Linked DNA regions of Lentilactobacillus curieae. Each later gene encodes a partner of the first gene's protein in a complex. Links are inferred from orthologs where the notes say so. Each region holds a gene or a part of one and is shown in the gene's direction. Other genes may lie near its edges. The genes, in order: acpP and fabF.

What was found.
Region 2: the proteins of acpP (region 1) and fabF are in contact, whole or in part, in a solved structure (PDB 6OKG), measured with the Escherichia coli proteins. The link is inferred for Lentilactobacillus curieae from one-to-one orthologs.

Annotation. Positions count from the first base shown.
Region 1 is NZ_CP018906.1:1,826,534-1,833,200, forward strand. The notes cover bases 1,167-4,037. They hold acpP (acyl carrier protein), read left to right. Parts: upstream 1,167-2,417; coding sequence 2,418-2,657; downstream 2,658-4,037. Other genes in these bases: recG (ATP-dependent DNA helicase RecG), read left to right, coding at 1,167-1,303; plsX (phosphate acyltransferase PlsX), read left to right, coding at 1,318-2,364; rnc (ribonuclease III), read left to right, coding at 2,742-3,452; smc (chromosome segregation protein SMC), read left to right, coding at 3,473-4,037. Also shown: more of recG, read left to right, coding at 1-1,166; more of smc, read left to right, coding at 4,038-6,667. UniProt on the Escherichia coli protein: Carrier of the growing fatty acid chain in fatty acid biosynthesis.
Region 2 is NZ_CP018906.1:1,408,597-1,415,232, forward strand. The notes cover bases 2,443-5,282. They hold fabF (beta-ketoacyl-ACP synthase II), read left to right. Parts: upstream 2,443-3,167; coding sequence 3,168-4,397; downstream 4,398-5,282. Other genes in these bases: fabG (3-oxoacyl-[acyl-carrier-protein] reductase), read left to right, coding at 2,443-3,154; accB (acetyl-CoA carboxylase biotin carboxyl carrier protein), read left to right, coding at 4,402-4,872; PL11_RS06820 (3-hydroxyacyl-ACP dehydratase FabZ family protein), read left to right, coding at 4,877-5,282. In the rest of the region: PL11_RS06785 (MarR family winged helix-turn-helix transcriptional regulator), read left to right, coding at 1-242; PL11_RS06790 (beta-ketoacyl-ACP synthase III), read left to right, coding at 239-1,222; PL11_RS06795 (acyl carrier protein), read left to right, coding at 1,256-1,492; PL11_RS06800 (ACP S-malonyltransferase), read left to right, coding at 1,510-2,418; more of fabG, read left to right, coding at 2,423-2,442; more of PL11_RS06820, read left to right, coding at 5,283-5,293; PL11_RS06825 (acetyl-CoA carboxylase biotin carboxylase subunit), read left to right, coding at 5,312-6,636. UniProt on the Escherichia coli protein: Involved in the type II fatty acid elongation cycle. Catalyzes the elongation of a wide range of acyl-ACP by the addition of two carbons from malonyl-ACP to an acyl acceptor.

The DNA of each region.
Region 1 (6,667 bases):
GACTAAATTTAGCCAGAAACTACCCTTTTCACTCACTGACTCACAGCAAAAAGTAACCGACGAAATCCTTAAAGATTTAAATAGTCCATACCCAATGAACCGTCTGCTACAAGGAGATGTTGGTAGCGGGAAAACAGTCGTGGCAGCAATCTCCATGTTTGCAACTGTAACAAGTGGTAAACAAGCGGTAATTATGGCGCCGACAGAAATTTTGGCTGAGCAACACGCTGAAAATCTAGCAAATATGTTCAGTGATTTCGATGTGAATATTGCACTACTTACTGGAGCAACTAGTGCCCAGGCTCGAAGGGCAATGTTGCCAAATATTGAGAATGGTGAAATAAATATAATCGTGGGGACTCACGCACTTTTTCAAGACTCAGTACATTATCATGATTTAGGACTAGCAGTTATTGACGAACAACACCGGTTTGGCGTTAATCAACGACAAGCGATGCGCGAAAAAGGCGAGGGTACTAATGTTTTAGCAATGACGGCGACGCCAATTCCAAGAACGTTAGCAATTACTATGTATGGGGACATGGACGTATCAATCATCAATCAGATGCCAAATGGTCGCAAACCAGTCAAAACTACATGGATTTCTGCCACTAAGACTAAAAGTGCCTTAGCGTTCTTAAAGAAGCAATTATTGGCGGGAAAACAAGCTTACGTTGTTACCCCTTTGATTGAAGAGTCTGAAGCTGTTGATATGAAAAACGCTGTGGCTATTTATGAAAGGTTTCAAGCGATTTTCGAACCTGAATTTAAGGTTGGATTGTTGCATGGACGAATGACTAACGATGAAAAAAACACCGCAATGACCGACTTTGCAAGTAACAAATTCTCTGTTTTAGTTGCGACAACGGTGATTGAAGTTGGGGTTGATGTTAAGAATGCAAATGTGATGCTGATTTTTGATGCTGATCACTTTGGTCTCTCACAATTACACCAACTTCGGGGACGGGTTGGCCGTTCCAGCGAACAGGCATACTGTGTTTTAATTGCCGACCCAAAAACTGAGAATGGTAGAAAACGAATGGAAATTGTTGCTGAAAGTTCGGATGGTTTTTATTTGTCACAAAAAGATTTGGAGTTGCGGGGTCAAGGTGATATAACTGGTAAGCAACAATCTGGTGTGCCAGACTTTAAAGTTGCCGATCCTGTTGAGGATTTAAACATTCTGAACGTTGCCAATCAAGAAGCTCAGAGAATTACTTCCGAAAGTGATTGGAAAAGAAAACCAGAAAATGTACAATTAGCTAAGTATTTAAAAATGAATCAACATATTTTTACCGATTGAAAGGATTAATAAAAATGAGAATTGCAATTGATGCTATGGGTGGAGACCACGCTCCTAAGGAAATTATCGAAGGAGTGGAGTTAAGCCGTGATGAAAATCCAGATGTCATCTATGACTTATTTGGGTTAACTGATGAAATCAAAAAGTATCTTAAAAATGATCAAAACATTGAAATTACACAAGCTGATGAAGTTATCGAGATGGGTGAAGAGCCAGTTAGAGCTATCCGAAAGAAAAAGCAATCAAGCTTGGTGTTAGCTGCACAATCCGTTAAAGATGGTAAAAACGATGCATTCTTCTCCGCTGGAAATACTGGAGCAATTCTTGCTGCCGGTTTGTTTGTGGTTGGAAGAATTAAGGAAATTGACCGCCCGGCATTAACCACTACCTTACCTATAGTGACTCCCAAAGAGGGCATGTCTGATAAGTTTGTAATGCTTGATGTTGGTGCGAATGCTGATTCTAAAGCTCTAAACTTGTACCAATTTGCTTTTATGGGTAAGTATTACGCAACCAATGTGTTGAAAATTGACAACCCAAGAATTGGTCTACTAAACAACGGAACAGAAGCCGATAAGGGTGACATGTTGCACAAAGAAGTTCACGAATTACTGGCCGCCAATAAGGATATTAACTTTATTGGGAACGTTGAAGCTAGGGAGTTATTGAACGGTGCAGCAGATGTGGTTGTTACTGATGGCTTTACAGGAAACGCAGCTCTTAAAGGAATCGAAGGAACTGCCTTGAGTACACTTAACTTGATTAAGAGTAGCATCATGGATGGTGGCATGAAGTCTAAGATGGGTGCCTTAATGTTAAAGGATGTATTTAAGTCAATTGCCAGCAAGATGGATTATTCAAAATATGGCGGTGCAATGTTCCTTGGACTAAAAGCTCCAGTGATCAAAGCTCACGGTGCAAGTAAACAGGAAACCGTTAAAAATACCCTTGCCCAAATTAAGACCATCATTGATTCAAAGATGATTACTGAAATGGTTGACTATGTTGATAGTCATAAAGCCGAATTGGATGCCATTAAAGAGAGTGTAAAAAAAGGTTAATTATTTGCTATAATAGCTGAAGTACTTAAATTAAAAATAAATGGGTGTTTTAAATGACTAAAGAAGAAGCTTTTAACAAAATCGCCGACATGGTTGCTGATCAATTTAATATTGATCGTTCAAAAATTACGGGTGATTTAAACTTTAAGAACGACTTAGATGCCGATTCAATTGATTTCGTTGAATTTGTCTTGGATTTAGAGGATGTATTTAACTCGGAGATTTCAGATGAAGACGCTGAGAAACTTAACACCATTAATGAAGCCGTTGACTTTGTTATGAAAAATCAATAGGTTGCTAATTTAGCGACAGAAACTAATTAATTCCCGAGTAGATTAGTTTCACTTTTTTGTTTTAAATATTTTTGGAGGAAATAAATGATAAAAGGCTTAGACGAAATGCTTAATCGTGATTTTAACATTACGATTAACAACACTGATCTTTTAGACGAGGCGTTTACGCAAGCGTCTTACGTTAACGAACATAAAGATCAAAACCTGAAATTTTATGAACGAATTGAATTTCTAGGAGACGCGGTTTTACAATTAGTTGTCTCGGAGTACATTTTCAAGCGTTATGAAAGATTGCCACAAGGTCGACTAACTAGATTAAGGGCTGCCATGGTTAACGAAAAAAGTTTCAGTACTTTTGCCAGGGAATGTCACTTTAATGAGTACATTCGGCTCGGAAAAGGTGAGGAACGCGCTAACGCTAGAAATCGAGACTCACTACTTTGTGATATCTTTGAGTCTTTTGTTGGGGCTCTTTATCTTGATCAAGGTAAAGCTGCGGTTGAGAAGTTTTGTCACCAAGTGATTTTTCCAAAATTAGATTCGGGAATGTTTGATGAATTCTTCGACCATAAGACTGAGCTACAAGAAGTTGCCCAGGAAGATGGTCCTGTAGACATCGATTATGATCTAGTTGAGGAATTTGGCCCTGCCAATGACAGAATGTTTAGGGTCAAGGTGTCTATCGAAGATAAGGAGTTTGGAATCGGCGAAGGCCATTCTAAAAAGGAAGCTGAACAAAAGGCAGCTCAGCAAGCTCTAAAGCATTTTGACACCACCAACATGAATTTACTTTAGATAGGGGATTTGATGTTTCCGTGCAACTGAAATCGATTGAAATCGTGGGGTTCAAGTCCTTCGCGGAAAAAACTAAAATAGATTTTCCTGATGGAATGACGGGAATAGTAGGCCCAAACGGAAGCGGTAAGAGTAATATTGCTGAGTCAATTAGGTGGGTGCTAGGTGAACAATCAGCTAAAACTCTACGGGGGTCAAAAATGTTTGATGTGATTTTTTCAGGTTCTGCGAACCGAAAATCACAAAGTATGGCGGCAGTTACCTTGACTTTAGATAATAGTGACGGGTATGTTAAAACTCCGTTTTCGGAGATTAAAGTTGCTAGGAAGCTGTTTAGAAATGGCGATAGTGCTTATTTCATTAATGAAAAAGAGTGTCGGCTAAAGGATATTGTTAATATGTTTATGGACTCTGGCATTGGCCAGGGTTCTTTGTCGATTATTTCCCAAGGAAATGTTGAAGCAATTTTTAATAGCAAACCTGAGGATCGGCGGTCAATTGTTGAAAACGTTGCGGGTGTCTATAAATATAAGCAACAGAAATTGTCTGCTCAACATGAGTTAGATACCACCAGTGAGAACCTTGATCGTGTTAACGACATTATCCACGAGTTACAACAACGTATGAACCCACTTGAAGAACAGTCAAGTTTGGCAAAAGATTATTTAGACCAGAAAAAACAACTTGATGCATTGGAAAAGTCTAAGCTAATGATTGATGCCAATCGTTTGGAGACTGAAATCGAAGGACTAAAGGCGAAAGCAAAAAATCTGGATGATGCCAAAAACAATCTTACTGAACAGTTACGGGGACAAACCCAACATAAGATTGATCTTCAAGCACGGTTGGAAAGTAACAACAGTGAAGCTGAAAAGTTACAGAATCGTTTGCTTGAACTATCAAAACAAATTGAACGGCTAAAAAGTGAACAACAGCTTTCTAGTCAGAAACAAAATTTTAATAGTGAAAATATAAAGCGGATTTCTGACCAAATTGAAGCCGCCGAGGCTGAAAAACAGAGCCAAAGTCAAAAATTTGAACAGCTGGTTGTTGACCAAAATGATATTAAACAACAATTGTTGTCATCCCAATCGAAGATTGACGATTTGAATGCAAAACTTCCAAATAAAAGTTCAGACGAACTTGATAAGGAAATTCAGGCCACTAGAGACAAGTACGTTGAATTACTACAGTCCAAGACTGAGTTGAAAAATCGAATCAATTTGCAGACTAGGGACAGTCAACAGCTTGATGAACAATTAAAATCACAATCCACCAGAATAAGTGATTTATCCAAGCAAATTGACGAACGTCAATCGGCAATAAACAAGGATCAACAGGCACTAAATGAATTGAAAGTTCAGTTGGACGAACGGACTGAACAATTGAAAGTCTTAGGCACCAGTTATCAAGAAGTCAAAGAACAGACGGATCGGGCAAATCAATCGTGGTTAGCAGCATTGAGAGTTGCAGAGGAAGCAAAGGCTAAATTGCAATCTCTTAAAAATCTTCACGATTCTTATCGAGGCTTCTATTTTGGTGTATCTAATTTATTAAAACATCGGGACGATTTTGAAGGTATCTACGGTACAGTTTCAGAATTTGTTAAAATTGATACTGAGTATATAAAGGCAATCGATGTTGCAATGGGAGGCCAGTCCCAAAACGTGATTGTTGAAAATAACTCAGTTGCATCTAAAGCAATTCATTTTTTAACAAAGAACCGACTGGGTCGGGTAACTTTACTACCTTTAGATACGATTAAGGGTAGGTACATAGCTGACGCGACACTTAATAAAGTAAAACAAGCAGATGGTTTTATTGGTGTTGCTAGCGATTTGATTGCTGTCGATAATAAATTTCTGCAAGTAATTAAATTCATTTTAGGAACCACCATCGTTGCGAGAGACTTAGATTCAGCTATCAAAATAAGTGCCATGATCAGTCACCGAAACCGGGTGGTCACATTGGATGGTCAAGTAGTTAATCCTGGTGGCTCACTTACTGGTGGGGCATCTAAGAAAACTAGTCAAAGTGTTTTGGTTCAGCAAACTGAATTAGAAGAACTTGAGAAGACCGTTGCCCAAATGAATCAGAAATTAGAGTCTAAAGAAAAAGAATTAGCAGATCTAAAGGCAAGAAACGCCGAGCAGCTCGATCAAGGCAACAAATTGAAGGACGCGCAACAGTCTTTAAAGCAAAAATTTGATATTAAAAGTGAGCTGATTGACCAGAGTCAAGAGAGTCTAGATCATCTGACCAGACAGTTAAAGACGCTTAAGCTCGCATATAACAATGCAATTAAGGGAAATGTGAGTGATGAAGCTAATGGGTTATCAGACCAGCTTGTCGAGATAGAGAATTCTTTAGCTTCAGCAGAAACTAAAGTGGCTGATTTAACTGAAGAGTTAAAAAATGCTAAGGCAGCTGAAGCTTCATTTAGAACCGAACAACAAAGTTTGCACGAACAGCAAGTTGTTTTGCAACAAAGACAAAAACAGATCAACAAGGAAGTTAGCCTAGTTAAAGATAGCCTGAATGAGTCGAAAAATCAGATTATTGAGTACACTAAGCAACAAGCTAAATTAAAATCTGAGTCTGCAAACCAAGTTTCAAAGGCTGATTTGGTCAAACAATTAAGCCAGTCGCAGTTAGAAGAGCAGCAGGCAAACACAGACTTAGAGAAGTTAAAGGCGCAGATTGCTGACAGCAACCAAGCACTTGCGAGTTTGAATGATGATATTGCTGAAAATCAGATTAATTTAACAAATGTTAATAATGAAATTAAGGCAAATTCTGATAGAAACAGCCAAGATACACAAAGACTTGAAAAGTTGAAAGCTGATTTACTTGATAAATATGGTGTTGAAACCCAGTCAATTGAGGACTTTAATAATCAAGAAATAAATATTTCGGAGTTGATTAGTCGGATTAAGATGCTGCAAAGGGGAATTGCTGAGATAGGTCCAGTTAACGTTTCTGCAATTCAGGAATTTAACGACGTATCTGAACGTTATAAATTTTTGAATGAACAACGTGATGATTTAGTTGCCGCAGAAAATAAGCTTCAAAGAACCATGAAGTCGATGGATGATACAATTTCAACTAAATTTGCAGAGTCCTTTGCAGAAATTTCAAAGAACTTTTCAAAGGTCTTTGTTGATATGTTTGGTGGTGGTGAAGCCAAATTAGTTTTGGTTGATCCAGATGACATG
Region 2 (6,636 bases), 420 kb from region 1 along the record:
CAGCAAACATTAACACGCTGGAACGTAAGGGCTACGTTAAGCGGGTTCCTAATCAGGTAGACCGGAGGATTATTAATCTGGAGTTAACTGATAAGGGAAGAATCCTGTTTCGTGCTCACAGTGCGTTTCACTCAGCGTTAGTTAAAAGTGTGCTGGATGGTTTTTCAGATGATAACGTAGAAATAATCGAGCAGGTATTGAAAAGACTGCTGGGTTTTATTGACGAGGTATCTGACAAATGAAATATGAAAATGTTTCAGTGCTTCAATCTGCACGTAAGATTCCGGCTCGGGTCGTCACAAATGATGAGTTATCCGAGATGATGGATACCTCTGATGAATGGATAACCCAACGCACTGGAATCAAACGTCGACATGTAGCTGATGGTGAGACGACCACTAGTCTTAGTGTTGACGTCAGTCGGGAGTTGTTAGCTAATGCTAACGTTGCTCCTGAAGAGATTGACTACATTGTGGTGGCAACTATGTCGCCCGACTTCTTAACCCCTTCTGTTGCCGCAACGGTTCAAGGAGAAATTGGGGCAACTAATGCGGTGTCGTTTGATTTAAACGCCGCTTGTTCTGGATTTTCATACGGATTATCTGTAGTTCAGAAGTTACTGGTCAGTGATGAGCCTAAAAAGGCAATCTTGATTGGTGGAGAAGTCCTAAGCAAGTTAATTGATTGGCATGATCGCAGTACGGCCGTTTTATTTGGGGACGGAGCTGCAGGAATGTTGCTGACGAACAGTGCAACGGAAACAGGCGCCATTTTAGGATCAGATCTTAGAACCCTGGGAGAGCTTGGAAAGTATCTCACTGCAGGCCAGACTGGAGAAACAACTCCATTTCAAACTGACCAACCAGAGTTCAGTAGGTTCTTTGCCATGAATGGTAGAAGAGTCTATAACTTTGCAGTAAAAAACGTTCCAATTTCAATTGAAGCTGCTTTAAAACAAGCTAACTTAACTCTTGCAGATGTTGACCACTTTGTTTTGCACCAAGCAAACGTGCGGATTGTTGAACGAATCGCCGAAAAGTTGGAAGTTGACTTTGATAAGTTTGACACCAATATTGACGAGTATGGGAATACGGCCGCAGCTAGTGAGCCAATTCTGTTTGATGAGTTAGTACAGAAAGGCAAAATCAATCGCGGTGACGTGGTGGTCTTGTCAGGCTTCGGTGGCGGTTTAACAATTGGAACAATTATATTAAAATACTAATTAATTTATTTAAAATATTTGGAGGAATTTATAATGACTAAAGAAGAAGTATTCAACAAGGTAAAAGAAATCATCGTGGACCAATTAGACGTAGACGCAGATAAGGTTACAGAAACTACTAACTTCAAGAACGACTTGGATCTTGATAGCTTGGACATTTTCGAAGTTGTTGACAAGATTGAAGATAGCTACGACATCGAAATCGAAACTGATGATGGTATGGAAACTGTTGGTCAATTAGTAGACTACGTTGTTAAAAAAGCTGAATAAAAAGTAGGTAGACAATCTTGAAACTAGGTTATTTGTTTAGCGGTCAAGGAAGCCAATTCAAAGAAATGGGTCAAGACCTTTACAAAGCTGAACCAGTATACAAGGATACAGTCGATGAAGCTGCTGAGATTCTAGGAATGGACTTAGCAAATTCTGCAGTTTTTGATGATCCTGATAATGTTCAAGTGGCAATTTTGACGATGAGTACTGGAATTTTCAGGTTACTTAATCAAGATTTAGGCAACCCAGTTGCTGCCGCGGGACTAAGCCTTGGAGAATACAGCGCTTTGGTTGCTGCATCAGCAATCTCATTTGATGATGCACTACCACTTGTTCATGACCGTTCTCAATATATGGACGAAGCCGGTAAGGCTAATCCTGGGGTTATGGCAGCCGTATTGAATGCTGACAGTGAAGTTTTGACAACTGCCCTCAAGGTTGGAAGTGAAGCTGGTCGGGTTTACCCAGCCAACTACAACACTGATTCTCAAATAGTAATTGGTGGGGATGAAGCTGGAGTTAATGCGGCTTCTACCTACCTAAAGGAACATGGGGTTAAGCGTGTGGTTCCACTTAAAGTGGCCGTGGCTTCCCATACTCCACTAATGAGTAGTGCAGCAGATAAACTTGGTTTGCGGCTTGAAAATGTTGATTTCTCAGAGCCTGCTTTCCCGGTAATCAGTAATACCACTTCTACTCCGTTTACCCTAAGTGACGTTAAGGATGTTTTAAAGCGACAGTTAGTTAATCCGACTCACTTTTCAGATGGAGTACAGGCAATTACTGATCTATCAGCAGACACCTTGGTAGAAATTGGCCCAGGAACAACCTTGACCAAATTAGCTAAGAAAATAAACCGTGGCGTTGATACATACCACGTTGACAGTGTGGAAACACTGGCAGAATTAAGAGAGAAATTGGGGTAATCAAATGACAGACGATAAAAAAGTTGCTCTAGTTACTGGAGCTGCAAAAGGAATCGGCTTAGCTACTGCCAAGCGTCTTAGTGATGATGGCTATACAGTAGCGATTAACACCCATTCAGAACTTTCTGATGATCAAAGAGCCGAGCTAAAAAAAGCTGGTTATGACTTTGAAGCCGTAGTTGGGGATGTCTCAGATGATGATTCAGCCAAGGCGATGGTCGATACAGTTTTTGAAAAATTCGGTAGAATTGATGTTCTCGTAAATAATGCCGGAATTACTCGTGATAAGTTACTGACTCGGATCAAGGCTGACGATTTCAAGGCAGTTATTGATACCAACTTGGTTGGGACTTTCAACATGACTAAGTACGCAATGAAGTACATGCAAAAGCAACGTTCCGGAGCAATTGTTAACCTTTCAAGTATTTCAGGCCTCCATGGTAACATTGGCCAAGCAAACTACTCAGCAAGTAAAGCTGGGGTAGTCGGGTTAACTAAGACTGCTGCTCGTGAAGGTGCCCTTAGAGGTATCCGCGTTAATGCAGTTGCCCCTGGAATGGTGCGCACTGATATGGTCGAAGCAATGAGCGAAAAACGCCAACAAGAATTTGCGGATACGATTCCGTTGAAACGCTTTGGGAACGTTAAGGAAATTGCAGACACCGTTTCATTTTTGGTAAATAACGAATACATCACTGGTCAAGTTGTGACCGTTGATGGTGGTTTAACTATTTAAAAGGAGCATTTATATGACTAGAGTTGTCGTTACAGGAATGGGAACTGTTAACCCATTAGGAAATGACGTTAAATCATTCTTAGATAACATGTTCGATTCTAAGGTTGGAATCAGCAAGATTACTAAGTTTGACGCTACTGAAACTGGGATTACTGTTGCTGGTGAAGTTAAGGACTTTGATCCAACCGTACGGATGGATAAAAAAGCAGCTCGTCGTAATGATGCCTTCAGTAACTATGCTGTTTATAGTGCTAAGGAAGCCATGGAAATGGCTGGCTTGAATGAAGATAACGTTGATCCATACATGCTTGGTGTTATCTACGGTTCAGGAATTGGTGGTTTGACCACGATTGAAGAACAAGTTATTAAAATGCATGACAAGGGACCGAAGCGGGTTTCACCACTTTTTGTTCCTAACTCAATCGCTAACATGGCTGCTGGAAATATCGCCATTGAATTTAATGCCTTAAATACCAGCCAAGCTGTTGTTACTGCTTGTTCATCAGGAACTAATGCAATTGGTAACGCCTTTGAATTTATCAAGTCAGGTAAAGCTGACGTTATGATTGCTGGTGGTGCCGAAGCTTCAGTCAACGAAATCGGTATCTCTGGGTTTGCTGCTTTAACAGCATTAACTAAGAGCGAAGACCCAATGAACGCTTCAATTCCGTTTGATAAAGACAGAAATGGATTTGTTCTTGGTGAAGGTGCCGGAACATTGATCCTTGAAAGTTATGACCATGCTAAAGCTCGTGGTGCAAATATCTTGTGTGAAATTGTGGGTTACGGAACTACTAGTGACGCCTACCACATGACTGCTCCAGACCCAGAAGGTAAAGGGGCAATGCGGGCAATGCAACAAGCCATTGATGAAGCTAACATTCCAGCTAGCGATGTTGATTACATCAACGCACACGGTACAAGTACCAAGGCTAACGATAGCGCTGAATCAAAGGCAATTGCTGATGTCTTCAAGGACAACGACTATGTGAAGGTAAGTAGTACAAAGTCAATGACTGGTCACTTGCTTGGTGCCGCTGGTGCCATTGAAGCAGTTGCAGTTGTTGGATCAATCCAAAGAAATCAAATGCCAGTTAACGTTGGTGTAAAGAATCAAGACGAAGAATGCCCAGTTGATCTCGTTACAGAGGACAACAAGAAGGGTGCAGTTAACGTTGCAATCAGTAATTCATTTGGTTTCGGAGGCCATAACGCCGTATTGGCATTCAAGGGAGTTGAATAGCCCAATGGATGAGAAAGAAATTGAACGATTAATGGATAAGTTTGACCAGTCCTCGTTGATGAACTTTGAATTACAAAACGAAGATTTCAAACTTGCCTTGAGCAAACGCGAGGAAGGGGATACCACAATTATTGGTAACCCTGGAGTTGCTGATCAGGGTACTACCCAATCTGAGACAGTGGCAACTGATGCAAACAGCCAAGAAGCTGCGACACCAGTTGTTGATGATGCTAATTTAGCAGAAATCAAGGCACCTTTAGTTGGTGTAGTTTACTTTGCCCCTAGTCCTGACAAACCAGCCTTTAAAAAGGTCGGCGACCACGTTTCTAAGGGTGAGGTTGTCTGTGTTATCGAAGCAATGAAGATGATCAATGAGGTCAAGAGTGACATCGACGGTGTAATTAAAAATGCACTGGTTGGTGACGGCGCTATGGTTGAATTTGATCAACCAATTTTCAGCGTGGAAAAGGAGTAAGCAAATGGATTTAAATGTTCAAGATGTTATTCCTCAACGCTACCCATTTCAAATGATCGACTACTTTAACGAGGTTAATCCTGGTGAAAGTGCTTCTGCCACTAAGTTGATAACCATCAACGAGTGGTTTTTTGCTAATCAGCCCCATGACCACCTAGTGGTTCCGCGGCCAATTTTGATTGAGTCGGTTGCTCAAACTGGAGTAGCAGCCATCCTCAGTATGGATGACTACAAAGGCAAGAACGTTTTCTTCGGTGGAATTAGGTCAGCTAAGTTTCATGATGACTTTAGACCCGGAGATAAATTAGTAATGTCAGTTAAATTACAGAAACTTAAGTTAAATGTCGGAGTTGGTCACGGTGAAATTTCACGTGACGGCGAAGTGATTGCAGAAGCTGACCTAGTCTTTGCAATCGAATAGACATTTCGAGGTGGATATATGTTCAAAAAAGTTTTAGTTGCCAACCGTGGCGAAATCGCAGTGCAAATTATTCGCGCACTTCACGATATGGATATTGTTGCAGTTGCAGTTTATTCTAGTGCTGACCAGGATAGTTTATTTGTATCCTTGGCTGACGAGGCCGTAAAAATTGGTGGCCCGCAACCCAGTGAGTCATATTTAAACATGGCAGAAATCATTAGCGCTGCAAATCTGACCGGCTGTGAAGCAATTCATCCAGGATACGGATTCTTATCAGAAAATGCTGAATTTGCTGCTCTGTGTGAAGAGTGCCACATTAATTTTATCGGCCCAGACTCAGACATCATCACTTTGATGGGTGATAAGTCAAACGCTAGAATTGCTATGAAAAAAGCTGGGGTTCCAGTTATTCCAGGTAGTGACGGCGTGGTTAACGACGTGGCAACTGCTAAGCAAATTGCTGACGAAATTGGTTATCCAGTTTTGCTTAAATCAGCTGCTGGTGGTGGTGGCAAGGGAATTCGGGAAGTTGATGAGCCTGATGAGTTGGAATCAGCATTCTTATCTACTCAACAAGAAGCCCGAATCTCTTATGATGACGACGATATTTACGTTGAAAAGTTACTAACACATACTAAGCACATTGAAATGCAAGTAATTGCTGATAACTTTGGCGATGTTGTATATCTACCAGAGCGTGATTGCTCACTTCAACGAAATCACCAAAAGGTTATTGAAGAAAGTCCATGTACTTTGATCAGCCAAGAGGAACGCGAAATGCTCGGGGGGATTGTTACTAAGGCCACTAAGAGTCTTAAGTACACAAATACCGGCACGTTCGAGTTCCTTATGGATCAAGACCATAACTTCTACTTCATGGAAATGAACACCCGACTTCAGGTGGAACATACCGTGACCGAAGAGGTAACTGGGTTAGAATTGATCAAAGCCATGATTTTGGTCGCTAATGGCGACCGTTTGCCGTTTGCCCAGGCTGATGCGACGGTCAAGGGTTACGCAATCGAGTGCCGGTTAAATGCCGAGAATCCATATCAAGGATTTGCACCTCAACCAGGGAAAATTGATCACCTATACCTTCCAGTTGGAACGATGGGGGTTCGGTTTGATTCTGGTATCATTCAGGGCAGTTTCATCTCACCATTCTATGATTCGATGATCGCTAAGGTGATTGTTCATCTTGATAATCGCGAAATTGCCGTTAAGAAGATGAAACGCGTGCTATCTGAGTTGGAAATCGGCGGAGTAACTACCAACCAAGACTTTCTTGCAGAAATTATTCATAGTGATGGTTTTGCCGGCGGAAAGTTCGATACGAACTTTAT